Regions from separate parts of the Allobosea sp. FG18 genome, predicted to be linked through region 1. Evidence: riboswitches for the same ligand, from Rfam matches in the RefSeq annotation. Region 1 holds a riboswitch; each other region holds the start of a gene.
The links. Region 1 has a riboswitch for cobalamin ahead of ACODTJ_RS25825 (TonB-dependent receptor plug domain-containing protein). Riboswitches for the same ligand answer to the same signal wherever they lie in the genome.

Region 1 (10,556 bases):
ACCGCCCGCCATCCATCGCGAAGGGCGGCAAGGCAGATGTCATCGATGAAGAACGGTTCGGCTGCTGCGGGTGGACGGCCCTGGTGGCTCGGGCTCGCGATCCTGGTCATGGGGGCGCTCTGGCTCAACGGCGCACGCAGCATCGCCTCCACCACCAACTATGTCGGCGTCGGGCCGGCGGCGATGGTGCTCGCCGTCGGGCTCGGGCTCGTCCTGCTCGGCTTCCTGCTGATCCTTCAGGCGCTGAAGGGGCAGCTCGCACCCGCCGGTGATGACGAGGAGGAGGCGCCGTTCTCGCGCGCCGCCTTCCTGATGGCGCTGGCCGGTGTCGGCGTGCCCTTGCTGACGATCCGCTGGCTCGGCTTTCCGTTCAGCGCGATGCTGGCCTTCACGCTGGTGACCCATGCCTTCGGCTCGCGCCGTACCCTGCTCGATCTCGGCATCGGCGCGCTGATCGCCAGCCTCGCCTGGCTCGGCTTCTCCCGCCTCGGCATCAGCCTTGGCCCCTTCTTCCCGCTGCTGGGCTAAGCCATGGACATCCTGAACCAGTTGCTCGGCGGGTTCGCGGTTGCCTTGCAGCCGATGAACCTGTTCTGGGCCTTCATCGGCTGTGGCCTCGGCACGGCGGTCGGCGTCCTGCCCGGCATCGGCCCGGCCCTGACCATCGCCCTGCTCCTGCCGGTGACCGCACAGGTCAATCCGGCCTCGGCCTTCATCATGTTCGCCGGTATCCTCTACGGTGCGCTCTATGGCGGCTCGACCACCTCGATCCTGTTGAACACGCCGGGCGAGAGCGGCTCGGTGATGACGGCGCTCGAAGGCAACCGCATGGCCCGCCGCGGCCGCGGCGCCGCGGCACTTGCGACGGCTGCCGTCGGCTCCTTCGTTGCCGGCACCATCGGCACGCTGGCGTTGACCTTCCTCGCGCCCGCCATCGCCGAGCTCGCCTTCGTCTTCGGCCCGGAGGACTATTTCGCGCTGATGATGCTCTCCTTCACCGCGGTCGCCGTGGTGATGGGGCGCTCGATGGTGCGCGGCTTCGCCGCTCTGTTCTTCGGGCTGGCGCTCGGCACGATCGGCATCGATACCCAGACCGGCCAGACCCGCATGGTCTTCGGCACGCTCGAACTGCTCGACGGCATCTCGTTCACGGTCGTGCTGGTCTCGCTCTTCGCGATCGGCGAGACGCTCTATGTCGCAAGCCGGCACAGCGCGGCTCCGGCCGCCGTCAATCCGCTCTCCGGTGGAAGCTGGATGACGAAACAGGATTGGAAGCGCTCCTGGAAGCCCTGGCTGCGCGGCAGCGTCATCGGCTTCCCGATCGGGGCGCTGCCGGCCGGCGGAACGGAAATCCCGACCTTCCTCTCCTATGCGCTGGAGCGCCGCCTGACCAAGCATCCGGAGGAGTTCGGGCAGGGCGCGATCGAGGGCGTCGCCGGCCCCGAGGCGGCCAACAACGCGGCCGCCGCCGGCATCCTCGTGCCGTTGCTGACGCTCGGCCTGCCATCGACCGCGACGGCCGCCGTCCTGCTCGCCGCCTTCCAGAATTACGGGCTCCAGCCCGGCCCGCTGCTCTTCGCGACCAATCCCGATCTGCTCTGGGGCCTGATCGCCTCGCTCTATATCGGCAACGTCATCCTGCTGATCCTCAACCTGCCGCTGGTCGGCATCTGGGTCCGACTGCTGCTGATCCCGCGCCACTACATCTATGGCGGCATCGTCGTCTTCGCGATGGTCGGCGTCTGGGGGCTCTCGACCTCCTGGATGGACCTCGCCCTGATGTGCGGCCTCGGCCTCGTTGGCTATGTCGCGCGCGTCCATGATTTCCCGATCGCGCCGGCCCTGATCGGGCTGATCCTCGGCCCGCAAGCGGAAATCCAGCTCCGGCGCGCGCTCGCCGTCAGCCAGGGCGACTGGAGCGTGCTGGTCGGCACGCCGATCGCGGCGACGCTGCTCGGGATCGCGGCATTGGTCCTGATCGTACCGCCGCTGCTCGCCCATCGCCGCCGCCGCGCCGAGGCGGAAGGGCAGTCGGTCGCTGCTACCGGCTGAACCGGATCAGCGCTTCCCACCGTTCCGGCGCTTGCCCGGCTTGGCGCTTTCGCTCACGGCTAGCGCCGCCTGAAGCGCCATGCGGGCGGCGCGGATATGGCGGCGCATCAGGATCTCCGCGAGTTCTCCGTCGCGATGGCTGATCGCCTCGGTGATCCGCATATGCTCGCCCCAGGCCTCGCGGCCGCGCCCGGGAACGGTCGAATGCAGGCGCCGGCACAGGCGCAGGCGCGGGTAGAACTGCTCGCAGAGCAATTCGGCCAGAATCGGATTGCCGCTGCCCTTGGCGATCCGGCGGTGGAAATCGGCCTCGGGCTCGTCCTGGAGATAGGCGCCCATCGGGTTGCGCTCGATCTCGCCACGATGGCCCCGGACCAGTGCATCGAGCGCCGCGATCTCGGCCTCGCTCATGCTCTCGGCGGCGAGACGGGCAGCCATGCCCTCGGTCGCCTCGCGCACGTCGAGCAGGGCGAGGAACTCGGCCGCGCTCGGCTCGGCGACGCGCGCGCCCTGATTGGCGACATAGGTGACGAGCCCGCGCTCCTGCAGGCGCCGGATCGCCTCGCGAACCGGCGCGCGGCTGACGCCGAAGCGGCGCGCGATCGCCGGCTCGCTCAGCTTGGCGCCGGGCGCGATCTCCCCGGAGACGATGGCCGAGGAGAGGTCGTCGTAGAGTTTGACGGTAACGCCCACGCTCGCGGGGGGCAAAGTCTCGGCCAGCATCGAGCGGGTGCCTATCTGCTTCTGTTGCTGCGAGTATAGCGCAGTCGCCACGATTGCCGAGCCTGTTCATGGCTTCGATTTCGGTGCGGCAGCTGTTTGACGTCGCCACTTTTTCGCCCTACTCGTCGATCCGACGGTTCCCTCACGGGATCAAAAGGGAACGCGGTGCGGGTGGCCAACCACCCCATGCCGTGGCTGCCCCCGCAACTGTAAGCGGCGAGCCTTTCGCCATACGCCACTGGGGCCTCGGACCTGGGAAGGCGGTGAAGGGCAGCGACCCGCGAGCCAGGAGACCTGCCGTCAGCCGTGGTCACACGCGGACACGTTCGGCCGGGGTGCGCCGATCGCTGATTCGACCGTTCGCCGTCTTTCGTACGGCTGATGGGAGATCGCGTTCGCGGTGACGTGCCACTGACGTCAACGCCCGAGGTCTCCATCGTGAACGTCTTCCTCCCGGCCGCCGGACGCGGCCGCTTGCTGCTCTCCTCCTGCCTCGCGATCGCCGGCGCAACCGCTCCGGCCTTCGCCCAACCGGCTCCCGCGACGATCGCGCTCGACGAGATCGTCGTCAGCGCCACGGGAACGCCGACCCCCGCCCGCGAGATTGCGAGCTCGGTCACCGTCATCACCGCCCGGGATATCGAACAGCAGCAGCGCCGGACGTTGCCACAGGCGCTCGCCGCCGTGCCCGGCCTCAACATCGTGCAGACCGGCGGGCCGGGCGGCCTGACCTCGGTCTTCATGCGCGGCACCAATTCCAACCACGTCAAGGTGCTGATCGACGGCATCGAGGCCAACGATCCCTCGGCACCGAACCGCTCCTTCGATTTCGGCTCAATGCTGATCGAGGATATCGAGCGCATCGAGGTGCTGCGCGGCCCGCAGAGCGGCCTCTACGGCGCCAACGCGCTGGGCGGCGTCATTTCGGTGACCACGAAGCGCGGCGAGGGGCCGCCGAAGATGACCGCGCGCGTCGAAGGCGGATCGCACGGCACGTTCAACCAGTCCCTCGGCTTCAGCGGCGGCGACGATCGCTTCAACTACGCCTTCAACGCCGCGCATTTCCGCGCCGACGGGACCGAGGTGACGCCGCCGAACCTCGTGCCGCCCGGCCGCCGGATCAACCCGAACATCTTCGATAATTACAGCTATTCCGGCCGCCTCGGCTTCGCGCTCACCGACACGCTGACGCTGAACTGGGTCGGCCGCTACCAAGACGGCCAGCTGCGCAATACCGGCGACACCGGCTTCCCGAGCAAGCCCTCGCCCTATCGCTCCCAGCAGAACTATGCGCAGGCCTTCACCCGCGGCGAAGTGGTCTGGGACCCGCTCAGTGGGCGCTTCGTCAACACCTTCGGCGTCTCCTACTCGCGGCAGGACAGGGGAACGCGGACGGCTTCCGCGACGACCGGCCTGCTCGGCCTGCCCAATCAGAGCCTTGGCGAGCGCACCAAGCTCGACTGGCGCGGCAATCTCGAGATCACCAAGGGCCACAACCTGATCACGGGCCTGCAATATGAGCGCGAGCGGCTGGATACGGCGAGCCTGATCGCCTCGAACGGCAACAAGGCGGCCTATCTCGAATACCAGGGCAATATCGAGGATCGCTATTTCATGGCGGCCAACATCCGCCACGACCATGACGACAGCTATGGCGGGCACACGACCTACCGCATCACGCCGGCCGTCCTCATCCCAGGTACGGAGACCAAGCTGAAGGCGAGCTACGGCACCGGCTTCAAGGCGCCGACGCTAAGCGAGCTCTTCATCGACTATCGTCCCGGCTACAATTTCTTCGGCAACCCGAACCTGAAGCCGGAGGAAAGCCGAGGCTGGGATGTCGGCTTCGAGCAGCCGCTCTTCGACAAGCGCCTGCAACTCGGCGCGACCTGGTTCCAGAACGATATCGAGAACCTGATCGTCACCAACACCAGGCGCGATTCCTACGCCAATATCGGCAAGGCGAAGACGAAGGGCGTCGAGGCCTTCGCCACGCTGGAAATCTCGCCGCAGTTCCGCATCCGCGCCGACTACACCTTCACCCTCGCCAAGGACGAGATCGCGCGGCAGGAACTGCTGCGCCGGCCGCGCCACAAGGCGAGCGCGACCGCGACCTGGACGCCGACGAACAAGCTCAGCCTCTCGGCGACGCTGATCCATATCGGCTCCTGGGTCGACGGCAATCGCGACTTCTCGGTGCCCCGCATGCGGGCGAAGGGTGCGACGCTGGTCAACCTCGCCGCCGAGTACAATGCGACCGACAAGGTGACGGTGTTCGGGCGGGTCGATAACCTCTTCGACAAGCGCTGGGAGAATCCGGTCGGCTTCCTCGTGCCGGGCCTCGGTGTCTTCGGCGGTATCAAGGTGGCCATCGACGGATGAACCTGCCCCTCGTCCTGCGCCGTCTGCGCGGCGCCTGCCTCCTATCCATCGCGCTTGCGGGCGCGATGGCATCGGTCTCGCTTGCTGCGGACCGGCCGGCGCGCATCGTCTCGCTCAACATGTGCACGGACGAACTCGTCCTGCGCCTGGCCGATCCCGCACGCATCGCTTCGGTGACGTGGCTGTCGCAGGACCCGCGCAACGCCAACATGGCCGAGGCCGCGCGCCGGGTCCCCGCCAATCACGGCCTTGCCGAGGAGGTGCTGGGCTTCAAGCCCGATCTCGTCGTCGCCGGTGCCTATACGACGCGCGCCACCGTTTCCCTGCTCGGGCGCGTCGGCGTTACGGTCAGGGAGTTCGGCGTTCCCCGCAATCTCGCGGAGATGAAGGCGCAGATCACGGAGATGGCCGACCTGCTCGGCGAGCCCACGCGCGGACAGGCCTTGCTTGAGGAGGTCGAGCAGCGCCTGCAGGCTCTGGCCGCCCGCCGCGTCGAGCGGCCGTTGCGGGCGGTCGTGCTCCGTCCCAGCGGCTTCACGGTTGGCCGGGGTTCGCTCGTCGACGAGATTCTGACACGCGCCGGCCTCGTCAACATCGCGGCCGAGCTCGGCGTCGAGAGCTATGGCCAGATCGCGCTCGAAACCGTGGCGCTCGGCCGCGCCGAGGTGCTGATCCTGAACGAGACGCCGGACGGCCCGCCGTCCCTGGCTCATGAGATCCTGCACCATCCCGTCATCGACCGGCTCGGCGCCCGGCTGAAGCGTGTCGCGCTGCCGTCGCGGCTCTGGACCTGCGCCGGCCCGAGCGTGCTCGACGCGATCGAAATGCTGGTGCGTGCCGTGGAGGAGAAGTCATGAGGTCGGAGGCTTCACGCGGCGTCAGGCCGGCGGTGCTGTTGAGCCTGCTCGCTCTCGCCACCTTGGCCGCGACCGTGATGTCCATGGCCGTCGGCTACGCGCCCCTGGCGCTCGGCCAGGCGGTGACGGACCTCCTCGCAGGGGAGAAAAGCCTGCCGGCGCTGGTGCTCTACGAACTGCGCCTGCCGCGCGCCCTGCTCGGCGCCCTCGTCGGCTTCAGCCTTGGCATGGCCGGCGCGGCGATGCAGGGGTTGTTGCGCAATCCACTCGCCGAGCCCGGCGTGATCGGCATTTCCAGCGCCGCGGCCTTCGGCGCCGTCCTCGCCTTCTATAGCGGGCTCTCTGCCAGCCTTGCCCTTGCCCTGCCGCTCGGCGGTATCGCCGGCGCGCTGCTGGCGACCGTGATCCTCTTCGTCCTGCTCGGCCGCGGCGCGAGCACGACCACGCTGATCCTTGCGGGCGTGGCGCTGAACAGCTTTGCCGGAGCTGCGACCGCGCTCGCGCTCAATCTCGCGCCCAATCCCTATGCGGCGCTGGAGATCGTCTTCTGGTTGATGGGCTCGCTGGCGGATCGGAGCATGAACCATGTCGCGCTCGCCTTGCCCCTGATGCTGCTCGGCTGGGTCCTGCTCGCCTCGGCGGCGCCGGCGCTCGATGCGCTCAGCCTCGGCGAGGACACGGCCGCGAGCCTCGGTTTCGACCTCGCCTGGCTACGGGCGCGGTTGGTCGGCGGCGCGGCGCTGGCCGTCGGCAGCGCGGTCGCCGTCACCGGCGCGATCGGCTTCGTCGGTCTGGTCGTGCCGCATCTGCTGCGCCCACTGGTCGGTCATCGGCCGGGCCGGTTGCTGATCGCCTCCGGCTTCGGCGGCGCCATTCTCGTCCTTGCGGCCGATATCGGCGTGCGGCTCATGCCCGTCAGGCCGGAACTCAAGCTCGGCGTGGTCACCGCGCTGATCGGCGCGCCCTTCCTCTTCGCGCTGGTGCAGCGCCTGCGCCGGGAGGCCATGTGATGGCAATCACGGCGTCCGGCCTCACGGTTTCGCTCGGCGGCAGGCCGATCCTGCAAGGGGTCGATGCGCAGGTCCGGCCTGGCGAGGTTCTCGGCCTGATCGGCCCCAACGGCGCCGGCAAGACGACCTTGCTGCGCGTGCTGGCGGCGCTGCTCGCGACTGACCGTGGCGGCGTCGATTACGACGACTCTACGGCACGGGAGCTCGGTCGAGCCACGCTCGCGCGCCGCGTCGCCTTTCTCGCTCAGGGCGGCGAGGCGCCGGCGGCGCTCTCCGTCGAGGCGCTGGTCGGGCTCGGTCGCTTGCCGCATCGCCGCCCCTTCGCCGAGGCCGGCGAAGCTGACCGCCAGGCGGTCGCACGGGCGCTGGCGCTTTGCGACGTCGCCGACTTCGCCGGCCGCGCGGTCGGCACGCTCTCGGGCGGCGAGCGCCGTCGCGTCCTGCTGGCGCGGGCATTGGCGGTGGAGGCGCCCTATCTCCTGGCGGATGAGCCGCTGGCCGGCCTCGACCCTCAGCACCAGCTCGACAGCTTGCAACTGCTGCGCCGGATCAGCCGCGACGGCACCGGGGTCGTCGTCGTGCTGCACGACCTGACGCTCGCCGCCCGCTTCTGCGACCGGCTCCTGCTGCTCGATCGCGGCCGGCGGGTTGCCGACGGGCCTGCCGCGGATGTCCTTGACGACGTCAGGCTCGCGCAGGTCTTCGGTGTCCACGCCCTGCGCGGCTCCCATGCCGGCGAACCCTTCCTCCTGCCCTGGCGCAGGCTCGACAATGAAGATGCGCCCTGAGCGGCGCCGATATCGACAGGGCTCGAAACAGGCGCTACCTCGTCTAGACGGCTAACGGGGGTGGATCGGGGAATGCGTGAGGCAGGGGCAAGTCTAGCTGGCGCGCTCATTCTCTTCTTCGCCCGCTTCATCACGGCCGTCCGTGGCCGCTGGGCCGGCATCGAGCCCACGGACGAGCAGCGCATCTACTTCGCCAACCATGCCAGCCATGGCGATTTCGTCCTGATCTGGACCGTGCTGCCGCGGCGCCTGCGCTTCATGACCCGTCCCGTCGCGGGGAGCGATTACTGGCTGAAAGGCGCCTTGCGCCGCTTCATCGGCCGCGACGTCTTCAATGCCGTCCTGATCGACCGCGATCGCGAGAGCCGCACCAGTGATCCAATCGTGCAGATGACCGAGGCGCTCGATGCCGGCTCATCGCTGATCGTCTTCCCGGAAGGCACGCGCAACACCACGGAGGCGCGCCTGCTGCCGTTCAAGAGCGGCCTGTTCCATCTGGCGCAGGCGCGGCCGAACGTGGCGCTGGTGCCGGCCTGGATCGACAATCTCAACCGCGTCATGCCGAAGGGCGAGTTCGTGCCGATCCCGCTGATCTGCACCGTGACCTTCGGCGCGCCGCTTCGCCTCGATGAGGGCGAGGCCAAGCCCGATTTCCTGGCGCGGGCCGAAGCCGCGCTGCTCGCCCTGTCCCCGAAGGCGAACGCGTCATGACGATGCCGCATCCCGATCTGGTCGCCGTGCTCGCCGGCATTCTCGGCGTCCTCATCCTCGCCTCCACCATCGGCTTCGTGCTGCAGCGCAAGCTCTCGCCAGACGGTTCCAATGCCGTGGTCGAGAATCTCAACGACCGCATCCGGGCCTGGTGGGTCATGGTCGTGCTGATGGGGCTCGCGCTCATCGGCGGCAAGACCGGTGTGACCCTGCTCTTCGGCTTCTGTTCCTTCGCGGCGCTGCGCGAGTTCATCACGCTGACCGATACGCGCCGCGCCGATCACTGGGCGCTGGCTACGGCTTTCTTCGTCGTGCTGCCGGTGCAGTACTACCTGATCTGGATCGAGTGGTACGGGCTCTACTCGATCTTCATTCCCGTCTACGCCTTCCTGTTGATGCCGATCATCGCCGCGGCGCGCGGCGACACCGATCATTTCCTGATCCGCATCGCCGAGGTGCAGTGGGCGCTGATGATCTGCGTCTTCGCCACCTCGCATGTGCCGGCGCTGCTCAGCCTCGATATCGCCGGCTACGAGGGCCGCAATGTCCTGCTGATCGCCTTCCTCGTCATCGTCGTGCAGATCAGCGACGTCCTGCAATATGTCTGGGGCAAGCTTCTCGGCCGCACCAAGATCGCGCCGAAGCTCTCGCCCTCGAAGACGGTCGAAGGCTTCGTCGGCGGTGCGCTCAGCGCCACCGCCGTCGGCGCCGGCCTGTCCTGGATGACGCCGTTCACGCCGCTTCAGGCGGCTTTCCTTGCGCTGGTCATCGTCCTCATGGGTTTCTTCGGCGGGCTGGTTATGTCGGCGATCAAGCGCGATCGCGGCGTCAAGGACTGGGGCCACCTGATCGCCGGCCATGGCGGCTTCATCGACCGGCTCGACTCCGTCGTCTTCTCCGCCCCGATCTTCTTCCATCTCGTCCGCTACGGCTGGTCGGCCGTATGATTGCGCGCCTGATGCGGAGCGGCATCGTCCATGTCGGCTTCGCCTTCCTGGCGATGGGCAGCTGGGCAGCCTTCGCCAACCGCGCCCATCCGATGCCGGCGCCGCTTTACGCTGGCCTGCTACAGGGCGCGATCTCGGCCACGATCACGCTGGTCCTGCAACGTGCGATCGAGTTTCTCGCCGACCGCTTTTCTGGCCTTGCCGCCTTGCTGGCGCCACCGGTGATCGCCGGCCTCGTCTCCGCGAGCCTGCTGACGATCCTCCATACGATCGGCGGCACGCCCGAGATACTGAAGACCATCGCCGTGCCGCTCACCGTCGCGACGAGCTATGCCGCGCTCTACAATTATTCGCTCTGGCGCATCCGGAAGGCCTGAATCATGGCGCAGGACGAGAACCGCCGCCCGCTCGCCAGCCGCGATTCCGGCTGGGCCCGCACGATCGCCCGCAAGCTGAGCACGGCCTCGGTGACGCCGAACCAGATTTCGATGGCGAGCATGGCGATGGCGGCCGTTGCCGGCATCGCCTTCTGGCAAGCGGGGGCGGCCACCGGTGGCTCCCGCGTTGCTTTGCTGCTCGTCGCAGCCCTGTTCTGCCAGTTCCGATTGCTCTGCAACCTGTTCGACGGGATGGTCGCGATCGAGGGCGGCAAGCAGGAGCCTGACGGGCCGTTCTGGAACGAATTCCCGGACCGCGTCGCCGATATCCTGATCCTCGTCGGCGTCGGCTATGGCGCGGGTGTGCCGACGCTGGGCTGGGCGGCGGCGGCCTTTGCGGTGCTCACCGCCTATACCCGCGAGCTCGGTCGCAATTGCGGCTTGCCCGCCGATTTCTCCGGGCCGATGGCCAAGCAGCATCGCATGGCCACGATCACGGCGGCGGCCATGCTGTCGCTGGCGGAGCCGCTTTGGAGCGGCCACAATCAGGTGCTTGTCGTGGCGCTCTGGCTCATCGCTGTTGGTGCTGCGATCACCGCGATCCGGCGCGCCGCGAACATCGTCCGCCAATTGCGCGTCGGTCGATAGTCTCCGTCGATCTCAGATCGACTCGATAAGCAGCTTGCGCGCCGCATCGACGGTGAGCTCC
Region 2 (10,556 bases), on a different contig from region 1:
ATGGAAGCAATCGAGCCCTGCACCCGCGATGCTACTGTTACCGAGCGCATCGAGCAGGGCCATCTCGTCGACGACGCGGCCCCGCGCGACATTGATCAGGAAGGCGGAAGGCTTCATCGCGCCGAGGATGCGGGCATCGATCAGCCCTTCCGTCTCGGGCGTCAGCGGGCAGGTCAGGGCGACGAAATCGGCCCCGGCCACCACCTCGGCCAGCTTGTCCGGATGGACGACCGCCTCGACATGCGGCTGCGGCTCGGCGCTGCGGCGCACGCCGATGACGCGCATGTCGAAGGCGCTCGCGAGCTTCGCCAGCCTGAGGCCGATGCGACCGAGCCCGACAATGACCAGCGTCTTGCCGCCGAGCTCGTCCTCGCGCAGCGCGCGATCGCCGATCATCGGGCGCCAGACCTGCTTTACCTGATTGTCCCGCGCGAAATGGATCTGGCGGGTCAGCGCCAGGATCAGCGACATCGCATGTTCGGCGACCGCCCGCTCGTTGCCGCCCTGGGCGCTGGCGAGGCGAACGCCGGCTGCGCCGATCGCGGACTTGTCGAACTGGTCCGTGCCGGCGCTGATCGACTGGATGAAGCGCAGCTTCGGCAGGCGCGGCAGCAGGTCATTGCGCCACAGGCCGGAGACGACGAGCACATCGGCTTCCGGAGCGCGCTCGCGCAGTTCGTCGAGACTGCGGACCTCGAAGCTCTTCGCCGCACGGCTGCGCATCAGGAACTCGTCGCGGAGCTGATAGGCGGCGTGAGCGAAGCCAATCGTCAGGTCGCCTTCCGGCGGCAGGAATGCCATGCGTTGTCTCTCCCCGATTCCTTATACGGTCGACGTTAGCCGGCCCGCCGGCTCCTGTCCCCGCATCCGCCGCATGCAAGCTTCACGCTGACGGCGATGCTTCCGGGGCATCGAAGGTGAGCGCCGCGCGCAGACGCGACCATTCGGCCTCATCGCCCGGCAGGCCGAAGCGCAGCCGATCCGGCGCGTTCTGGAAGCGGCGGACATAGATGCCGTGCCGGCCGAGATGGGCAAAGAGCGCCGCGGCCCCGGGGGTTTCGAGCAGGCGGAACAGGGTGGTGCCGCCAATAATCCGGCCATGCGGCGCAAGCAGGGCGTCGAGGCGGGCAGCATCGCGCGCCCGCGCACTGCCAGTCTCGGCAAGCCAGGCAGCGTCCGACAAAGCCAGCGCACCGACATGGAGAGCGGGACCGGCAACGGACCAGGGTCCAAGCGCGGCCTTGAGCTTCGCCACCGGACCGGGCGCGCCGATGGCGAAACCTAGGCGCAGGCCGGCGAGACCATAGGTCTTGCCGAAGGAGCGCAGCACGATCGTGCCATCAGGCAAGTCCGGCACGATGCTGTCCTCGGGCGTGAAATCGGCGAAGGCTTCGTCGACGACGAGTAGCCCTCCGTTGGCGGCACAATGCGCCGCGAGACTTGTCAGTTCGGCCTGCGACAGCACGCGCCCGTCGGGATTGTTCGGATTGACCACGATAATGGTCGCTGCCGCCTCGGCGGGCGTCACGGTTTCGGTGACGGCGTAGCCAGCCTTGCGCCAGGCATGACCGTGCTCGGCATAGGTCGACCCGAGGATCGCGACCGGACCGGCGGATGCGAGGCGCGGCAGCAACTCGATCAGGATCTGCGTGCCGGGCGCCGCAACGATGTCTGCGTGAGACGGCACCCGATAGGCCGCACGGGCGGCGGCGATCAGTGCCGCCTCGTCATCGGCACCAGGCAAGCGCGTCCAGAGGCTTAACGGCAGCGCCGGAAGCGGATAGGGGATCGGATTGATCCCGGTGGAGAGATCGACCCAGGGCTGCGGCGCCTCCGGAAAGAGCGCGCGGGCCGTGGCGAGATCGCCGCCATGCCAGATACCGTCCTCAGCCACGACCTCGCCTGCGCCCCGCATGAACCTCTCCGCCAACCTGCCGCTGCTCGTGCTCGCGCTGACCATCGAGGCGGCATTCGGCTATCCCGAGCGCTTCTATGCCGCGATAGGCCATCCCGTCACCTGGATCGGCCGCTTGATCGGCATGTTCGATCGCGTGCTGAACCAAGAGACCGCCTCCTTCGTCAGGCGGAAGGCCATGGGGGTTCTGGCGCTGACGCTGCTGCTCGCCATCATCATCGCCCTGTCGGCGTTGATCCAGCGGCTGTGCCTCTCCTTCGGCCTCCTCGGCCTGATCCCGCTCGCCCTCCTTGCCTCGACCCTGATCGCGCAGCGCAGCCTGTACGAGCATGTCGCCCGCGTCGCCGAGGGACTGGAACGTGACGGGCTCGAGGGCGGACGGCGCGCCGTCTCGATGATCGTCGGCCGCAATCCGCAGACGCTGGACGAGGCCGGCGTCTCGCGCGCTGCCATCGAAAGCCTCGCGGAGAACTTTTCCGACGGCATCACCGCGCCGGCCTTCTGGCTCGGCGTCGGCGGATTGCCGGGCATCGCCGCCTACAAGGCGATCAACACCGCCGATTCGATGATCGGCCATCGCACGCCGCGTCATCTCGCCTTCGGCTGGGCGGCGGCGCGGCTCGACGATCTCGTCAACCTGCCGGCTTCGCGATTGACGGCGCTTCTGCTGGTCGTCTCGGCCGCGCTGGACCCGAAGGTGGACGCTGTTGGTGCCTGGCGAGCGTTGCGGCGCGATGCCGGCAAGCATCGCTCGCCCAATGCCGGATGGCCGGAAGCCGCCATGGCCGGGGCGCTGGGCCTCAGACTTGCCGGCCCGCGCGTCTATGGCGAGACCCGCGTCGAGGATCACTGGATGGGCGATGGCCGGGCCGAGGCCAATGCCGCCGATATCCGCCGGGCGCTCACCCTCTACAAGCGCTCCTGTACTCTGCTCTGGGCGTCTGCCGCGCTGCTGGCGGCCGTGACGCTGCTCTGAAGCCTCACTCTGACACGGGCACGGCCCGCCGCGCGATGGCCTGCAGATCGGCGCCCTGCGGCAGGGAGCCGAAATGGCCGGACCAGCCGCCCGCCAAGCGCGAGGCGACATAAGCGTCGGCGACCGCATGCGGCGCGTGACGGATCAAGAGCGAGGCCGACAGAGCCAGCGCCATGCGCTCGACGAAGCGGCGCGCCAGATGCTCATGCCTGAGCACATCGACGAGATCGGTTTCCAGCTCGGCGAGGAAGGCGTTGTAGCGCGGATCGCTGCCGCGGGCGGCACGCAATTCATCGAGCAAAGCCGGCACACAATCGGGATAGCGGCGGATCGAGCGGAGCACGTCGAGGCAGACGACATTGCCCGTGCCCTCCCAGATGCCGTTGAGCGGCGCCTCGCGATAGAGCCGCGCCATCAAGTGGTCCTCGATGAAGCCGTTGCCGCCATGGCATTCCAGCGCCTCGACCACGACCGGCGTGGCGCGCTTGCAGTTCCAGTATTTCGCGATCGGCGCGCCGATGCGGCCGATCAGCTTCTCGGCCTCGCTCCCGCCCTCGCGGTCGAGTGCATGGACGAAGCGGAAGGCGAGCCAGGCGGAGGCCTCGGCCTCCAGCGCGAGGTCGGCGATGACGTTCGTCATGATCGGCTGGTCGATCAGCGCCTTCTGGAAGGCACGGCGATGGGCGGTGTGATGCGCGGCCTGCGCCACCGCATGGCGCATCAATCCGGCCGAGCCTACGGCGAAATCGAGCCGCGTATAGTGGTTCATCTCCAGCCCGGCGCGAATGCCGTGACCGGGCTCGCCGATCAGATGGGCGATGACGCCGCGAAATTCGACCTCGGAGGATGCATTCGACTTGTTGCCGCACTTGTCCTTGAGGCGCTGGATCTGCAGGCGATTGCGCGAGCCGTCCGGGAGCCAGCCCGGCACGACGAAGCAGGACACGCCCTCCTCCGTGCGCGCCAGCGTCAGGAACACGTCGGAATGCGGGACGGAGAAGAACCATTTATGGCCAGTGAGGGAGTAAGTGCCGTCGGCATTGCGTGTCGCCACCGTCTGGGTCTGGCGCAGGTCCGAGCCGCCCTGTTTCTCGGTCATCGCCATGCCGACCGTGCCGCCACGCTTCTGCACCGCCGGCAGCGGACGCCCATCGTAGTCGGTGGAGGTGATCAATCGGCCGAACTCGGCCCAGCGCGCGGGATCGCGCTGCAGGACGGGGATCGCCGAATAGGTCATGCCGAGCGGGCAGCAGATGCCGTTCTCGCCCTGGTTCCAGAGATAGGACACCGCCGCCCGCGCCACCTGCGCGCCTTCGCGCGGTTTCGTCCAGCACAAGGAATGGAACTCGTCGCGCATCGCGAGCCCCATCAGTTCGTGCCAGGCCGGATGGAACTCGATCTGGTCGACGCGCCGACCCCAGCGGTCATGCGTGCGCAGTTCCGGCAAGCTGCGATTAGCCTGCCGCGCCAAGTCCTGCACGCGTTGAGAGCCGACATGGTGGCCTACCACGCTCGCCTGCTCGCTGAACCAGCCGGCGCCAAAGGCATCGAGGATCGAGCCGAGCGCCGGATCGGCGGCGAAGGCGTCATAATCCGCCAGCGCCGGCGCCTGATTCAGCACTTCATGGGTGTCGTAGCCGTAAGCGTCGAGCGCGGTCATGCGGCCTGTCCTTCTCGGGAAATCAGCGCGGCGATGGAGAGATCGGCAAGGGCGGCGGCGATCTCGCGGCCGCGCTCAGGTGTGATCGGGCGTTCCGGCGAGAGCGGGCCGATCAGCGCCTCCATGAAGCCGCCGACGATCATCGCGGCGGCGGCATCGGGGTCGACCGGGCGGAAGGCACCCAGCGCTCCGCCTTCGACGACGAGCGCACGGAAGATGCCGGCGATCTCGCGGCGATAATCGAGCCGCGTCGCATCGACGGCGGGGTCAGCGGGCTCGGCGATCATCGACCAGGCCAGGCGCCGATTGGCGAAGGCGCGGCGCGCGAAGGCCTCGACCGCTGCGGTCAGGCGCTCTGCGACGGGGGCGTCGCTCGCGGCGATCTCACGCAGCACGGCGAGCTCGCGCGACGACACGGCCGCGACGATCTCGGCCATCAGTTCGGCCTTCGAAGCGAAATAGGAATAGACGCTGCCGGTCGAGACGCCGCTGGCGGCAGCCACCGCGGCGATCGAGGTCTCATGGAAGCCGACTTCCGACACAATGCCGCGCGCGGCGGCGAGGATCGCCTCGCGCTTGCCGGCCTTGCGGGGTTGCTTCGATGCGCCGTCGGCCATGCTTGATCTCGAAATTGAATTTGAATTCAGATTCAATCTGAAGACTGGATCGATCACCGTCAAGTGGATGAGCCGGTCGAGGCGATCGCTCCACATCGAGGATGGCTTATCGCAACGGGAGGGGTGTTGGCCCGCGCCGGAGATACTTGGTCATCCCGGGCTTGACCCGGGATCCATGCCGGAACCTCTTTCGGGCAGGTTCCGGAATGGATCCCGGATCTCCGCTTCGCTGCGTCCGGGCTGACTCAATGCTGCCGAGGCACAGAGCGGGCTCTCAGAACTCGATGCCTTGCTGCGCCTTCACACCCGCAGCGAAATGATGCTTCACCAGCGTCATCTCAGTGACGAGATCGGCCGCCTCGATCAGCTCCGGCTTGGCGTTGCGGCCGGTGACGACGATGTGCAGGTCAGGCCTGCGGGCAGACAGCGTCGCGACAACCTCGGCGAGCGGCAGATAATCGTAGCGCAGGGCGATGTTGAGCTCGTCGAGCACCAGAAGCCTGATCTCCGGATCGGCCATCAATTCCCTGGCCTTTGCGAAGGCGCGTTCGGCCGCCGCGATGTCACGAGCCTTGTCCTGCGTCTCCCAGGTGAAGCCCTCGCCCATGCTGTGCCAGCTCACCTGATCGCCGAAGGCCTCCAACGCCCGACGCTCGCCGGTCGACCAGGCGCCCTTGATGAACTGCACCACGCCGATGCGCCAACCATGGCCGAGCGCGCGCAGGATCAGCCCGAAAGCTGCCGTCGACTTGCCCTTGCCGGGGCCGGTGTTGACGATCAGCAAGCCCTTCTCGAGCGTCTTGGAGGCAACTTCGGCGTCCTGCACCGCCTTGCGCTTCTCCATCTTGGCCTTGTGGCGGGCGGCGTCCTCGGTCTCCGTCATAGTTTAACCCGCATCATTTCACTCGCATCGGCAATCCGGCGACCATGAAGACCACGCTGGCCGCACGCGCCGCAAGCGCCTGATGGAGGCGTCCGGCTTCGTCGCGGAAGCGGCGGGCCAGCGCATTCTCCGGGACGATGCCGAGACCGACCTCGTTGCCGACCAGCACGAGCGGGGCGGAAACGCGTTCGCAGGCGGCGATCAGGGCCTCGCGTGCGGCGGCGGTGTCGCGCTCGGCGAGGATCAGGTTGGTCAGCCACAGCGTCAGGCAATCGACCAGGATCGGACGGCCCGTCGGCTGGGCGGCGATCGCGCCGGCCAGATCGAGCGGCGCATCGACCGTCTGCCATCCGTCGGGCCGGCGGGCGCGATGCTCGGCGATGCGCTCGCGCATCTCGTCGTCATAGGCCTGCGCGGTGGCGATATAGGTCCAGGGCGTCGGCAGCGCCTCGACCAGCGCCTCGGCATGGCGGCTCTTGCCGGAGCGGGCGCCGCCGAGGACGAGCGTGAGATGGGGGATCGGAAGAGACTGCATCGGCGGCTTGGTTTCGCTGGCCGTCATCCCGGGCGACCATAGGGAGACCCGGGATCCATGCCGGAACGCTTCCGGTAGAGGTTCAGGCATGGATCCCGGCTCTTCGCTGCGCTCCGGCCGGGATGACCGCATGTATGTGTCGGACCGTTCTTGCATTGCACAGCAACACGGCGATGGCTAATGATGATCCGTGACGGTGCCTCCGCGAGGAGGTGAAAAGGGAACGCGGTGCGAGACCGCGGCTGCCCCCGCAACTGTAAGCGGATGTCCTTCGCCATCGGCCACTGGAGCGCTCGCTCCGGGAAGGCGGCAAGGGGCGCGAAGTCCGCGAGCCAGGAGACCTGCCGTCAACCCGCAGAGATCCAACCGGCTGCCGGCGGGGCGGCCACGGAGAACGCTTATGAACACCGCTTCGGTTTCCACCCCTACACTCAGCGTTTCGGAACGCGTCAAGGCGGTTGCCGCCGCGCTCGTGATCGGCGTCGCGCTGATCTACACGACCGGCTTCGCGGCCTCGACCAATGTCCACAACGCCGCGCATGACAGCCGTCACGGCCTCGCCTTTCCCTGCCACTGAGGGAAAGCATCCATGGTCACGCGTGTTCTCACGGTCAGCATCCTGGCCGGGCTTCTGGCTGGCTTGATCGTCGCCGCCCTGCAGCATGTCACCACCACCCCGCTGATCCTCAAGGCCGAGACCTATGAGGCGGCACTCGCCCTGAAAGCGCCGACGCTGGCAACCTTCGACGGCGAGGCGAAGATCATCCACGCGCATGGACCGGCCGGCGACGCGCCCGGCCACGACCATGCCGAATGGAAGCCGCAGGACGGCTTCCAGCGCACGCTTTTCACCAGCGCCGTGACGATCGCGACCGCGATCGGCTTCGCGGGCTTGCTCCTCGCCGGCATGATCGCGGCCGGCGATACGATCGACCAGCGCAGCGCGCTCGTCTGGGGCGCCTGCGGCTTCCTCGCGCTCGGGCTCGCCCCGGCGATGGGGCTGGCTCCCGAGCTGCCGGGTGCAGCCTCGGCCGCGCTGGAGCAGCGCCAGGTCTGGTGGCTGTGGACCGCCATCGCCACCGCGGCCGGGCTCTTTGTGTTCCTGCGCTTCGAGCAGCCCTGGCTCAAGCTTGTGGCGATCGTCCTGATCCTGCTGCCGCATGTCGTCGGCGCCCCGCATCCGGCCGCGCCGGAGAGCAAGGTGCCGGCCGAGGTCGCCGCGCATTTCGCGTCGCTCTCGCTCGGCATCCAGGCCGCGCTCTGGCTCGCCACCGCCTTCATGGTCGGCGTGCTTTGGCCCCGGGCGAGCCGCCGGGCCGCGGAAGCCTGAGGACAAGCCATGTCCGAGGGTGACCTCACCATCCATGTCTGCACGGCCTGCCGCCGCGCCCGCGCCGATCTCCCGGAAGGTTACGACCAGCCGGGACTGGCGCTGGCCGAGCGGCTCACCGCACAGCTTAAAGCCAAGGGCAGCACGATCCCCGTGCTGCCCGTCGAATGCCTCGCCGTCTGCAAGCGGCCCTGCACCATCGCGCTCAGCGCCGACGGGAAATGGACCTATCTGATCGGCGATCTCGACACCGACACCCATCTCGACGAGATCGTCGGCGCCGCGGAGGCCTATGCCGCCAGCGCCAACGGCATCGTTCCCTGGAAAGAGCGGCCGCAGTCCTTCCGCAAGGGCGTGGTCGCGCGCGTGCCGCCTTTGCCGGCGCGCCAGCAAGGATGACATCATGAACGCTCCGCAGACCACCAACCTGGGCAAGACGTCACTCAGCAAGACCCCCTGCACGATCATCACCGGCTTCCTCGGCGCCGGGAAAACGACGCTGGTGCGCCATCTCCTCGAGAATGCGCAAGGCAAGAAGCTCGCAGTACTCGTCAACGAGTTCGGCGATCTCGGCTTCGACGGCGAATTCCTGAAGGGCTGCGGCATTGCCGGCTGCAGCGACGAGGACGTGGTCGAGCTGCCGAACGGCTGCATCTGCTGCACCGTCGCCGATGATTTCGTGCCCGCACTGGAAAAGCTTTTGAACCGGCCGAACCCGCCGGAGCACATCCTGATCGAGACCTCCGGCCTCGCTTTGCCGAAGCCGCTGGTGCAGGCGTTCAACTGGCCGGCGATCCGCTCGCGCGTGACCGTCGACGGCGTCATCGCCGTGGTCGACGGGCCGGCCGTGGCCGAGGGTCAGTTCGCCGATGATCCGGAGGCGCTCGCGGCGCAGACGGCAGCGGACGCCTCCGTCGATCACGACAACCCGCTGGAGGAGGTGTTCGAGGACCAGATCCTCTGCGCCGACCTGATCCTGCTCAACAAGAGCGACCTCGTCGACGAGGCCGGCCGCGCGCGGGTGAAAGCCGAGATCGCCGAGCATCTGCCGAAAGCGATCAAGATCGTCGAGACCGCCCATGGCAAGGTCGAGCCGGCGCTGATCGTCGGCCTCGGCGCTGCCGCCGAAAGCGACCTCGCCGCCCGCCCCTCGCATCATGGCGAAGGCGAGCACGATCACGACCATGACGATTTCGACTCGGTCGCCGTGCCGCTGCCGGCCGGCCTCTCGCCGGAGGAGCTCACGGCGCGCGTCGCCAAGGCGGCCGAGGCCGAGGGCGTGCTGCGCCTCAAGGGCTTCACCGCCGTTCCGGGCAAGCCGATGCGTCTGGTCGTACAGGGCGTCGGCCGGCGCCTCAGTCATCATTTCGACCGGGCCTGGAGCGCGAGCGAACCGCGCGACGGGCGCCTCACCGTGATCGGCCTCAAGGGCTTCGATCTCAAGGCCGTGGAAGCGGCTCTCGCGGGGGCGTAGCATCGACCGATGCATCTTCTCCCGACCAGCGAGATCAGGCTCGACGACGGCGAGGACGCCGTCGATCTCGCCCTGCCGCCGGGAGACGTGCTCGTGCTGTCCTTCACCGACAGCGACCTTTCGGCGCTGGCGGTGGCGGCAGGTGACAGCAAGCTGTCGGTGCGGCTCGCGCCGCTCCGGCGGTTGAGGCACCCGCTCTCGGCCGATTTCCTGATCGAGAAAACGGCGGCGCAATCCCGCTTTATACTGCTGCGTTGCCTCGGCGGGCTCGACTACTGGCGCTACGGCATCGAGCAGCTCGGCATCGCCTGCCGCGAGCGCGGCATCCCGCTCGCGATCCTGCCCGGTGACGAGCGCGACGATCCGAGGCTCGGCGAACATGCGACGGTGCCGGCGGAATTCGCAGGCGAGCTGCTGGCCTATTTTCAGGCCGGTGGCGGCGCCGAGAACATGCGGCGGCTGCTGCGGCGGGTTTCCGATTATGTGACGGAGGTTCAACCCTCATCCGACCCGGCTTCGCCGGGCCACCTTCTCCCCCCAGGGGAGAAGGAAGCGACGGATATCACATCGTCCTTCTCCCCTCGGGGGAGAAGGTGCCGGCAGGCGGATGAGGGCCGGCACGACGCCTCCGACCTAGCTCCCGTCCCGCTGCCATCGTTCTTCGCGCTCGGCAGAGACGGCACCCCCCTGCCATGGCGCGAGGCACTCGCCGCCCTGCCCCCCGATCGCGCGCTCGTCCCGGTCCTGCTCTATCGCTCCGGCGTTGCAGCCGGGGACACCGCCATGGGCGAGGCGATTGCCACGACGCTGGCGGCGCGCGGCCTCGCGCCCCTGCCGTTGGCGCTGACCAGCCTGAAGGACCCCGCCGTCACCGCCGAACTTGCAGCGCTGATCGCGACGCGCAAGCCGGCGCTGATCATCACCACCACCGCCTTCTCCGCCCGCGAAGGTGCGGATTTCGTGCTCGACGGCGCGGATTGCCCGATCCTGCAGGCGATTCCTGTCAGCAGCCCCCGCGAGGCCTGGGAGGCATCGCCGCGCGGGCTATCGGCCGCCGATCTCGCCATGCAGGTGGCACTGCCGGAATTCGACGGGCGCATCGGGGCGATCCCCGTCGCCTTCAAGGCGGAAGCGACCGATCCGGCAACCGGGCTTTCCATCCGCCG
Region 3 (10,556 bases), on a different contig from region 1:
AAATAGGGAAAGAGCGCAGACAGGCACTCGCGCGTCCCGCCGCCGCATTGTCTTGCGTCGATGATCAGTGCGTCGGTGTCGCGCAGGGGCGCCATCAGCGCGTCGACACGCGCGGCGAGAGTGCTGTCGCTCTGCGAATAGATGCGGAGATAGCCGATATTCCCCGGCCGGACGCCGCTTTCGTTCGACAATGGCAGCAACGGCCCGGACATCTCCAGCGCCTCCGCGACCGGGATCATGACAGTCCTGGTCGAGCGATTGGTCGTGTCGCACAGCTCGAGCGCGATATCGGAAGCCTCCGGCAGCCCGAGCTCGCGACGCATGTAGCCGACATGCCGAAGCAGCCGCAGGCTGCGCGCCAGGCGCTGCGAACGCGAGGCGTAAGGCCCGCTCGCGATGTCGCCGGCTCTCTCCAGCCATTGGAAGAACGGCCGGCCGTCGATGGAACTGATGAACGGGTTTTCCGGATCGAGCAGGCGCCGCGTCTGCGGATCATAGGCGAAGGCCAGGTTGTTCTCGATGCCGACAGCGAAGGGACTGACGCCACTTGGCAGCTCCTGCATCCAGTCGACGACCTGGGCGTGGGAATCCCCGAGATGCTGGACGAGCTTCTGGATCTGGAGGGCGAGGTTGCGGATCGAGACCTGCTCCGGGAGCTGCCCGGTCATCGCGTCGATGGCCCGCTCATAGGGATAAGCGACCGCCGAAACATAGGAATGGCGGTCCCGGATGATATCGCGCAAGGCCACGAGGTCGGCCGCGGCCTGCTTCCGCGTGACCAAGGTGTCGCGGGAACCGCCTTCGAACAGCCGATTGTTCAGGAAGGGTGCGAAGGAGTTCATCAAAGCCAGTTACCTCGACGGTCGGTATCGCTGCGCTGCCGGATGGATCATCGCGAGCGGGGATCGAAGGCGCGCCGGACGGCCTCACCGAGCATCACCAGCGCCAGCACGGTGACGGTCAGCACCAGGCTGGGAAAAAGCAGCATATGCGGCGCGGTGGCGAGATAGGGCTGGGCGTCGCTGATCGCAGTGCCCCACGAGATCACCGGCGGCTGCAGCCCCAGACCGAGATAGGACAGGGTCGCTTCCGTCCCCACATAGCCGCCGAGCGAGAGCGTCGCGAGCACGAGCAGCGGCGCGACCGAATTCGGCAGCACGTGGCGAAGGGCGATCCGGAGACTGCTTGCGCCGGCGGCGCGCGCGGCATCGACGTAGTCGGCATTCCGCGTTTGCAGCACGCTGGCGCGCATCAGCCGCGCCTCCGTCGCCCAGCCGAGCAGCGACAGCACCAGTGCGAGACGCAGCACGCCGCTGCCGGAACTGCCCAGCGTGGCGAGGATGACGATCGCTCCGAGCAAGGTCGGCAGGCCGAGGACGACATCGGTGACGCGCGAGATGACGGCATCGACCACGCCGCCCTTCAGGCCGGCCACGAGCCCCAGCATTCCGCCGATGAAAGAGCTTCCGAGCGTCGCCAGAAGCGCCACGGACAATGAGGCACGGGCGCCGTGGACCGTCCGCGCGAACACGTCGCAACCCTGGATGTCGAAGCCGAACCAGCTTCCGTAGGCAGGCGGCTTGCGTGAGTTCAGCAACATGCAGCGCTGCGGATCGACATTCGTGAAGAGGCCCGGCGCGACCGCCATCGCGACGAGGATCACGAGGATCACGAGCGCGATCCAGACGAGCGGTGACCGGCCGAGTTGCGCCAGGGCCTCGCCGGTGAGAGAGCGGCTGGGCCGGCGCGGCTCTGTTCCGGCAGGCGGAGCGGCCTGAAGACAATCAGTCATAGCGGATCCGGGGGTCCAGGACGGCGTAGGAGAGGTCGACCAGGAGATTGATGAAGAGATAGGCGACGACGACCACGGTGACGGCGCCGACGATGGTGATGCCGTCATGGCTTCGGATCGACTGCACGATCAGCCCGCCGACACCGCTGATGTTGAAGACGCCCTCGACCACGACAGCTCCGGCAAGCAGGCCGCCGATATCCTTGCCGACATAGGTCACGGCCGGGATCAGGCTGTTGCGCAGGGCATGCACGACGACGATGCGCGCCTCGCCGAGCCCCTTGGCCCGGGCCGTGCGGATGTAATCGCTCTGCATCGTTTCGATCACCGCCGACCGGGTCAGACGCGAGAGTGTGACCTGGTGCGCCAGCGCCAGGACCATGGCCGGCAGCAGGAGTTCGGCGAAGCTCGTCGGATCGCTCACCGTCACCGGGAACCAGCCGAGGCGGACGCCGAAGACGAGCTGCGCCAGATTGGCGATGACGAAGCTGGGGAAGGCGATGATCCCGAGCCCCACCATCATGGTCGCGGTGTCGAATGTCTTCCCCGGACGCAGCGCCGCGAAGACGCCGATGGTGATGCCGAGCAGCACCTCGATCAGCACGGCCAGCAGCGCCAGGCGGACCGTCGCGGGAAAGGCCGCGACGAGCTGCTCTGAGACGTCGCGCCCCGTGAAGGAGCGGCCGAGGTCGCCGCGCCCGAGATCGGCGAGGTAGTATCCGTAGCGGACGATCAGGGGGCGATCGAGTTTGAACTCCTCGGTCGCGGCAGCGACGAAGGCGTCAGGACACTCCCGATCGCCGCATTTTCCGGCAAGCGGGTCTCCCGGCATGCCCCAGGCCAGGAAGAAGACGACGAAGGTCGTCCCCAGGAACACCGGGATGAACTGCAGCAGCCGGCGCAGGATGTAGCCCGTCATGTCGTCGCTCGCATGTCTCGGCCGTGGCAGATGCTCCGCCTCAGTCCTTCAGCAACAGGGCCGAGTAGTCGATGCGACCGTTGGCGTAGAGCGTGACGGAGCGCACCTTCGGCGAGTGACCGACGGTCATGGCCGGGTTCCAGAGCGGCACGCGCGGCATCTCCGCGGTGAGCATACGCTCGGCCTCCTGATAGGTCTTGATCGCGGCGGAGGTCTCTTCCTTCGCGGCCTTGTCGAGCAGCGCATCGAAGGCGGCGTTTTCATAGGCGCCCCTGTTGGAGGTCCCATCCTTCGAGTAGAGCGGGATCAGGGCATTGTCGATCGAGGGGTAATCCATGGTCCAGTTCGAGGGGAACGGGCCATCGGCCTTGCCGGAGCGCGTGAACGAACGGAACGTCGCGTTGTCGGACAGTGCCGAGGTCACGCAGGCGATGGACAGCGTGTTCTGGATGCTGTTGCAGACCGCATCCATCGCGGATTTCACCTCGCTGTCGCCCGCATAGTAGAGCTTGATCTCGCCCTTGTAGCCGCCGGCCTGCGCCAGCAGCGACTTGGCCTTCTCGGGATTGAAGCTGCAATATTCGCCGCAGGCTCCGGGCTGGTAGCCTTCGGTGCCCGGCGGAACCCAGCCGGTGGCGGGCTGCCCGATGCCGTTGAAGAGGATGTCGACGATCGCCTTGCGGTCAATCGCCATCGAGAGCGCCTGCCGGATCGCCGGCTTCAGCAATTGCGGGTTGGCGTCGGTATAGGGCATGCCGAGCGCCTGGATATTCGCGCGCGGCTGGATGACGGCGCGACCGCGCAGGTCGCGCTTCCAGAGATCGGCGACAAGTTTGGAAGCGGGAATGTCGCGCAGCAGGTCGAGATTGCCGGCGACCAGATCGTTATAGGCCGCCTCGCGGCTCGTATAGATCCTGAGGTCGACCCCCTTGATCGAAGGCTTTGCAGGTCCTGAATAGCCGGGGAAGGCTGCCAGCTTGTATCCGGAATCCGGCGCACCGGAGACGAACTGTAACGGCCCGGCGCCGATCGGCTTCCGGCCAAACGCCGCGGGATCGGCGAAGAAGGAATCCGGCATCGGATAGAAGGCCTTGTAGCTGAGCTGGGCCCTGAAGACAGGCACCGGCATCCTCAGCTCGACCTGGAACTCATGGTCGCCGATGACCTTGAGACCGCTCATCCGGTTGGTCGCGGGAACCGGCGGCTTCTCGCCCTTCGGTGCCCTCGGATTCAGATCGCCATAGCCGACGATGACGGAGAACCAGTCATTGTTCGACTGGCCGTTGGGACCGTAGGCCGCCCAGTTCCAGGCATCGACGAAGTTCTTCGCGAGCACTTCAGTCCCGTCGTGGAACTTGCGCCCCTTCTGAAGCTTGACCGTCCAGGTCTTGTTGTCGGCGGTCGTGATCGACGCGGCGACATCCTCGATGATCGCGCCGGTCTTCGCGTCGGTCGTGACGAGCCCGGCGAGGATCGGCTGCAGGATGTCGGAACCGCAGCTCTCGTTGGTGTTGGTCGGAATCAGCGGGCCCGCCGGCGTGCAGGCCGAAACGGTGACCCAGCCCGGCTGAGGAGCCTGGGCGTGGCCAAGCGAGATGCTGGCCATCAAGGTTCCGCATGCCGCCGCGAATTGCAGGGCGGCAACGCCAGTCGAAAATCGGGTCTGCTTCATGTTTTCCTCCCAGAAATTTGGGTCAGCAACGCGCTGCGCAGCGTCGAGCCACCGGACCCGCCCAGCCGCCAGTGCCCCTGTTGCTTTTGTTGGAGCGGAGCGCCACCCGGAGCCGTCCGGCGCAAGGCATCGAACAGACAGGTCGAAGGATAGGGCTTGGAGGAAATACGGAAAATTCTTTTACAGAACATCTGTATGCAGAAATGATATGTCGACCGCTGGGCGCCCGGCGACCAGGCAGGGGCACTGCGGCTGAACATCCCGCTCAAGACCATCATTGAGTGATGAGCGAGAGCATCAAGGGCGAAGCCCGACCAGATGCTGGCAAGTGAAGTCCGAGAGCCCGCGCCTGTTCGGAGCCGGGCATGAAAGACCCGGTTCAGATGGTCGAGTGGAGATGGAGCAAGTCCAGACGAAACGATTGCCCACGCGGATTGGAGCAACGGCCCGAGACTGCGCGCCGCGCGGCTTCAAGCGCTTCCGGGCGCTTCCTTCCGCGGGTCGGCCTCGACCAGATATTCGATGTGCCGGCGTCCCGAAGCCCCCGGGCGGATCGAAACCGCGACGCCGAAGATGCGTTGGATCGCCTCGGCGGTCAGGACCTCCTCCGGCGCACCCGCCGCCTTAAGACGCCCGTCATGCAACAGCGCGATCTCGTCGCAGAACATGGCGGCGAGGTTGAGATCGTGCAGCGCCATGATGCAGGTGATGCCGAGGCGTCGGACCAGGCTCAGGATCGAGAGCTGGTGCTGGATGTCGAGATGGTTGGTCGGCTCGTCCAGGATGAGCTCGCTCGGCTCCTGCGCGAGCGCGCGGGCGATATGGACGCGCTGGCGTTCCCCTCCCGAAAGCGTGTGCCAGAACTGATCGTGGCGCTCGGTGAGCCCGACCCGCGCCAGCGCTTCGTTCACGGCGCCCTCGTCGGCTTCGCTCCACGAGGCCAGCGCCGCACGATGCGGCGTGCGGCCGAGGCGGACGACATCGCAGACGGACAACTGGATCTCGGTGGTCGCCTGCTGCTCGACGAAGGCGAGGCGGCGGGCCAGCTCGCGGCGGGGCACGCTGGCGATGTCGTTTCCGTCGAGGGTGACGACGCCGCTCGCGACGTTGCGCAGGCGGCAGAGCAACCGGAGCAGGCTCGACTTGCCGGAGCCGTTCGGGCCGATCAGGCCGAGCACCCGGCCGGGCGCGGCTTCCAGCGTCACCCCGTCGACGATCATCCGGCCGCCGGCACCCCAGCGGGCCTCGCGGGTCGCGAGCGTCATGCCGGCCTCCGGGCGCGGTAGAGGATGAGCGCGAAGACGGGTGCGCCGAACAGCGCTGTCACCACGCCGATCGGCAGGATCTGCTGAGGTATCAGGATGCGGGAGAGGATGTCCGCGAGGATCATGAAGATCGCGCCGATGACGAGACAGGCTGGCAGCAAGCGGGCATGGCCGGAGCCGACGAGGAAGCGCGCGGCATGGGGAATGATCAGCCCGACGAAGCCGACCGTGCCGACGATCGAGACCATCACCGCCGTCATCACCGCCGTCGTGGCGAAGAGCACGACCTTCACCCGCGTGACGGCGACGCCCAGCGAAGCTGCGGCGTCGACGCCGAAGGCGAAGGCGTCGAGCGCCTTGGCGTGCAGCATGCAGATGCCGAAGCCGATGAAGGCGACCGGCGCCGCCATCCAGATGTCGGGCCAGCGCACGCCGCCGAAATTGCCGAGCAGCCAGAACATCACACCGCGCGCCTGCTCGGCGCTGGCGAGCGTCGTGACGATCGTGGCGGTCGCGGCATTGAAGAGTTGCGAGGTCGCGACACCGGCGAGGATGACGCGATCGCTCGCCCCGCCCGCCCCTGCCGCCAGCAGCGCCACGACGACGAGCGCAGCGCAGGAACCGATGAAGGCGCCGGCCGAAACGGAGAGCACCGCGCCGCCGATGCTGATGCCGAGGATCAGCACCGCGACGGCGCCGGTCGAGGCGCCGGCCGAGATGCCGAGGATATAGGGTTCTGCCAGCGGGTTGCGCAGCAGGGCCTGCAGGATCGCGCCCGAGAGGGCGAGCGCGCCGCCGCAGAGCCCCGCCATCAGCGCACGGCTGAGCCGATAATCAAAGATCACGCCCTGCTGGATCGCGCTGACCGGAAAGTCGAGGTCGAACAGCCCGTTGCCGAGCGCCTTCAGGGCGGTGTCCAGCGGGATGCGCATCTCGCCGATGGTCACGGCCAGCGCGACCGAGAGGATCAGCGCCAGCAGCGAGGCCAGCGCGATCGCGACACGCGCCGGCCAGTTCGGCCCATGGGCGGCGTGGCTCAACGCGAGAGCCCGAAGCCGGCGATCGCTTTGGCCAGTGTCTCGATACCGTCGACCGTGTCGAGCCCGGCGCGGGTCGCACCGACATCCATGATGACGACGCGGTTGTTCTTCACGGCGTCCAGCTTGCTGGCGACCGGATCGGTCTTCAGGAACTCCAGCTTCTTCTCGATATCGTCGGCCGGGAAGCGGCGGCGATCCATCTTCACGGTGACGATCACGGCGGGGTTGGCAGCGGCGATGCTCTCCCAGCCGACCAGCGGCCATTCCTCATTGGTCGTGATGACGTTGCGGGCGCCGAGCTTGGAGAGGATATAGGCGGGCACGCCGTTCTTGCCGGCCATGAAGCCGTCGCCCTTGATGTCCTTGCTGGAGAACCAGACGACGACCGGAACGTCCTGCGCCTTCAGCTTCGCGACCTGCTCGACCGCCTTGTCCTCGCGCGCCTTGAGCTCGGCGACGAGCGTCTCGGCCCGGTCGGCGACATCGAAGATCGCGCCGAACTCGCGGATGTTGCGATAGACCAGCTCCATCGTGAACATCTGGGTACGCACGCCGTCACCGGCGCCGGAATTGTCCTTGCCGACGCAATCGGTCGGCGAGACATAACTAGGCACCTTCACCTTGGCGAACTGGTCGCGCTTGCCGACGATGCCGTTCGGGCCGACATGCCATTCGAACATCGCGGTGACGAGATCGGGCTCCTGCGCCAGCACGGCCTCGAAGCTCGGATCATTGTCGGCGAGGCGCTTCACCTTGGCGTTGACCGCCTCATAGGGCTTGGCCACCGGCGAGAACCAGACCGCCGTGCCGACGACGCGGTCGCCAAGGCCGAGCGCATAGAGGATTTCCGTCTGCGTCTGGCCGATCGCGACGACGCGCTTGGGCGCGGCGTTGAAGGTGATCGTCTCGCGGCAATTCTCCAGCGTCAGCGGATATTTGGTCGGCGCCGCGATGGCCGTGCCAGTGGCGAGAGCGCCGAACAGGGCAGCGGCCGAGAGGCGGAGCAGAGAATTGAACGGGCGCGCTGCCGGCATCGAGGCCATCCGAAATGTAACAATGTTGCATTTCTGATAGAGTGCGCGGCAGGCAGCCGTCAAGCCACCTTGGGCGGCCTGTGCAGTGGTCTTCGTGAACATGGGTTTCATCGCTCCCCGAGATGACGGCCGGGGCAGCTTTGGGCATGTGGGGCGGGAGGCCGGCCGCGAGGGTCGCCATCGACACACAGGCTTCGGAACACCCCGTCCGAAAGACGTCTTCGACGACCGGGGCAGGTCTCCTGGCTCGCGGGTCGATGCCTGTTCCGCCCGGCCTTCCCGGCGCGTCAGGCGCCAGTGGACGATGGACGGAGAGCTCGCCGCTTACAGTTGCGGGGGCAGCCTCGGCTTTGGCACTGGAAGTGCCTCACCGAATTCCCTCTTAGCTCCGGGAGCAACCCGGAGAACCTCGATCGGCGCCCACCCTATAAGGGCGCGGCGCTGCGTCAAGCGGACATCGCGTCAGAGGCTCGGCGTGCTGTAGAGCCGCTTGCCGCCGACGGAGATCTCGACCTCCTGCAGATAGCTGCGCAGTGCCGTCGTCGCGACCTCGATGCCGAGACCCGGTGCATCGGGCGCGGAGACCTGCCCGTTCGCATCGCGCTCCACATGATTGGCAGAGATCGTGGTGGCGAGCGGCTTCGGCATGGCCGGGTATTCGCAAATCTCGTGCGCAGCGAGGCCGGCATAGGGCTGGAGCGAGGCCGAGAGAGCGAGATGCGAGGTGAAGGTGTGGTTGACGAAGGTCACGCCCTTGGCGACCGCATAATCCGCCACCGCCTTGGACGGACCGATGCCGCCGATCCGCCCGCAATCGATCTGTACATAGCCGATGCCGCCATAATCGATGAGCTGCCGGGCCATCGACTCGTTATGGGCGCCCTCCCCGCCGGCCAGCCGGACCTTGGGGCTGCGCTTGGCGAGCGCGCCATAGGCTTCGAGCGCGCTGGCGTGGAAGGGCTCCTCGAACCAGAGCACGTTCGCCTTCTCCATCGCGGGCAGACGGGCGGCGGCGCGCTCGACATCCTCGATGAAGATCTGGCCGGTATCGACGAGCAGGATGCCGTCCTGCCCCAAACCCTCGCGAGCGGCAACGAAATGCTCGGCATCGGCCTCGACGCTGCCGCGGCCGATCGGCCCCCAGCCGAACTTGGCGGCGCGGAAGCTGCGCTTGCGGGCATCGCGGGCGCGTTCGAGAGTCTCCTGCGCCGTGTCCCCGAAAAGGACCGAGGCATAGGGCGTCTTGGGGTGGCTCTTCGCGTAGCCAAGCAGGCGCCAGACCGGCTCGGAGCGCATCTTGCCGAGGATGTCCCATAAGGCCATCTCGACGCCGGAGAAGGTATGCGGCGCCTGCAGCAGGTCCATCGAGTTATAGGCGACGGCAGCAGCGATGCGGGCGATATCCTCCGGGCCTTCCAGCGTCTGGCCGAGCACGGAATCGGCGACCGGCCGGCAGACGCCATGCGACATCGGACAGATGAAGGCGGCGATGGAGGGCAGTGGCGCCGCCTCGCATTCGCCCCAGCCGACATGGCCGCCGGCGGCGACCCTGACCAGCAGCGCATCCTGGCTGCCGTCGGCTTCGTCGGTGACGACGGGCATGGCGAGATAGAAGAAATCGACGGCCTCGATTCTGGGCACAGGCCTTCTCCTCACAGTTCGTAGATCGTGGCGCGGGGCGTGAAGGTGACACCCTCGTCGAGCGGATAGATCGGCCGGGCGCAGATGGTGTGGCCCAGGCTTTTCAGGTTGGCCGAGGTCGCGCCGGGCGCATCGATGTTGAAGTTCCGCGCGCACCACTGGTCGAACATGTGGAACTCGGTGTGCGGCGACTTCACCACGATCAGGTCGAAATCCGTGGGGTCGATGCCGTTGGCGTAATACATCGCCCGGTCGAACAGGCTAACAGAGCGGCTCATCACAACGACGGTGACGTTGTCCCAGGTCAGAACCGCGGTCGGCCCGGCTCTCAGGGGCGCCTTCATCGTCTCCAGCGCCGCCTCGCCATCCGAGAGCAATTTGACCTTGGCCTTGACCTTCATCGGCGGGAAGCGGGCGGGATCGATCGAACCGCCGAGCGCGACCTCGATCGTCGCGCCGACTCCGGCCTTGTGCGCAGCAGCCGCAGCCGGCGCGTCGACGATCTGGGCCAATACACGCTTGCCGTAACCCGCCTTGCGCAAGGCGGCGAGGATCAGGTTGCTGTCGCCGGAGGCACCGGATGAGGTCGCGTCAGCGGCATCGGTGAAGATCACGGGACCGTCGATGCTGCGGGCCTGCGCGATGGCGCGCTCCAGCGGGACGAGCTTGCCCTGCATGCGGAAGCGCAAGGGCCAGAACTCCTCGGCCAGCCGGACCGCCTCGCGCTCGGCGGTCTCCTTGTCGCCATCGGTCAGGATCAGCACTTGCGAGCACAGCTCGGGCACGTCGGTGAAGGGGTTGCCGATCATGATGCCGGCCGCGAGCGCCCGCCCCTCCTCCTCCAGCCGGCGGCATTCGGCCAGAAGCTCGCCATAGCAGCCGGTCTTGGTGATGAGCTCGTCGCCGCGCACCAGGGCCGGAATGACGACGCGGGCAGCGACGGGTTTGATGCCGCCGGCCATCAGCTTCAGCAGCAGTTCGGCGGCGCGGCGGCCGGTATCGGCGAAGTCGACATGGGGGTAGGTCCAGTAGATCGCGAAACCGTCGACATTGCGGAGCATCCGGTCGGTCAGGATGCCGTGCAGGTCGAGCGAGATGACGATCGGCATGTCCGGCCCGACACGCTGGCGCAGCTTCTCCAGCAGGTAGCCTTCCGGATCGAGTTCGCCATCGGCGCCCATCGCGCCATGCAG

Region 2: linked by a shared signal. The riboswitch ahead of ACODTJ_RS11310 (CbtB domain-containing protein) and the one ahead of ACODTJ_RS25825 (TonB-dependent receptor plug domain-containing protein) in region 1 are both predicted to bind cobalamin.
Region 3: linked by a shared signal. The riboswitch ahead of ACODTJ_RS14070 (ABC transporter substrate-binding protein) and the one ahead of ACODTJ_RS25825 (TonB-dependent receptor plug domain-containing protein) in region 1 are both predicted to bind cobalamin.

What each region holds. Positions count from the first base shown of each region.
Region 1 covers NZ_JBMDKB010000031.1:28,280-38,835, forward strand. The annotation lists gene ACODTJ_RS25810 (tripartite tricarboxylate transporter TctB family protein) at 46-528, shown strand; gene ACODTJ_RS25815 (tripartite tricarboxylate transporter permease) at 532-2,052, shown strand; gene ACODTJ_RS25820 (GntR family transcriptional regulator) at 2,059-2,826, opposite strand; cobalamin riboswitch at 2,893-3,091, shown strand; gene ACODTJ_RS25825 (TonB-dependent receptor plug domain-containing protein) at 3,214-5,157, shown strand; gene ACODTJ_RS25830 (ABC transporter substrate-binding protein) at 5,154-6,014, shown strand; gene ACODTJ_RS25835 (FecCD family ABC transporter permease) at 6,011-7,024, shown strand; gene ACODTJ_RS25840 (ABC transporter ATP-binding protein) at 7,024-7,812, shown strand; gene ACODTJ_RS25845 (lysophospholipid acyltransferase family protein) at 7,885-8,523, shown strand; gene ACODTJ_RS25850 (phosphatidate cytidylyltransferase) at 8,520-9,470, shown strand; gene ACODTJ_RS25855 (hypothetical protein) at 9,467-9,847, shown strand; gene ACODTJ_RS25860 (CDP-alcohol phosphatidyltransferase family protein) at 9,851-10,495, shown strand; gene ACODTJ_RS25865 (iron-containing alcohol dehydrogenase) at 10,508-10,556, opposite strand, start outside.
Region 2 covers NZ_JBMDKB010000008.1:127,985-138,540, forward strand. The annotation lists gene ACODTJ_RS11275 (D-2-hydroxyacid dehydrogenase) at 1-801, opposite strand, end outside; gene cobD (threonine-phosphate decarboxylase CobD) at 884-1,915, opposite strand; gene cbiB (adenosylcobinamide-phosphate synthase CbiB) at 1,914-2,891, shown strand; gene ACODTJ_RS11290 (acyl-CoA dehydrogenase family protein) at 2,896-4,551, opposite strand; gene ACODTJ_RS11295 (TetR/AcrR family transcriptional regulator) at 4,548-5,168, opposite strand; gene cobO (cob(I)yrinic acid a,c-diamide adenosyltransferase) at 5,443-6,051, opposite strand; gene cobU (bifunctional adenosylcobinamide kinase/adenosylcobinamide-phosphate guanylyltransferase) at 6,065-6,613, opposite strand; cobalamin riboswitch at 6,764-6,949, shown strand; gene ACODTJ_RS11310 (CbtB domain-containing protein) at 6,987-7,163, shown strand; gene ACODTJ_RS11315 (CbtA family protein) at 7,176-7,916, shown strand; gene ACODTJ_RS11320 (DUF1636 family protein) at 7,926-8,315, shown strand; gene cobW (cobalamin biosynthesis protein CobW) at 8,320-9,390, shown strand; gene cobN (cobaltochelatase subunit CobN) at 9,400-10,556, shown strand, end outside.
Region 3 covers NZ_JBMDKB010000011.1:92,369-102,924, forward strand. The annotation lists gene ACODTJ_RS14040 (S41 family peptidase) at 1-842, opposite strand, end outside; gene ACODTJ_RS14045 (ABC transporter permease) at 890-1,792, opposite strand; gene ACODTJ_RS14050 (ABC transporter permease) at 1,785-2,711, opposite strand; gene ACODTJ_RS14055 (peptide ABC transporter substrate-binding protein) at 2,752-4,317, opposite strand; gene ACODTJ_RS14060 (ABC transporter ATP-binding protein) at 4,854-5,648, opposite strand; gene ACODTJ_RS14065 (FecCD family ABC transporter permease) at 5,645-6,688, opposite strand; gene ACODTJ_RS14070 (ABC transporter substrate-binding protein) at 6,685-7,722, opposite strand; cobalamin riboswitch at 7,938-8,149, opposite strand; gene ACODTJ_RS14075 (mandelate racemase/muconate lactonizing enzyme family protein) at 8,185-9,363, opposite strand; gene ACODTJ_RS14080 (M81 family metallopeptidase) at 9,375-10,556, opposite strand, start outside.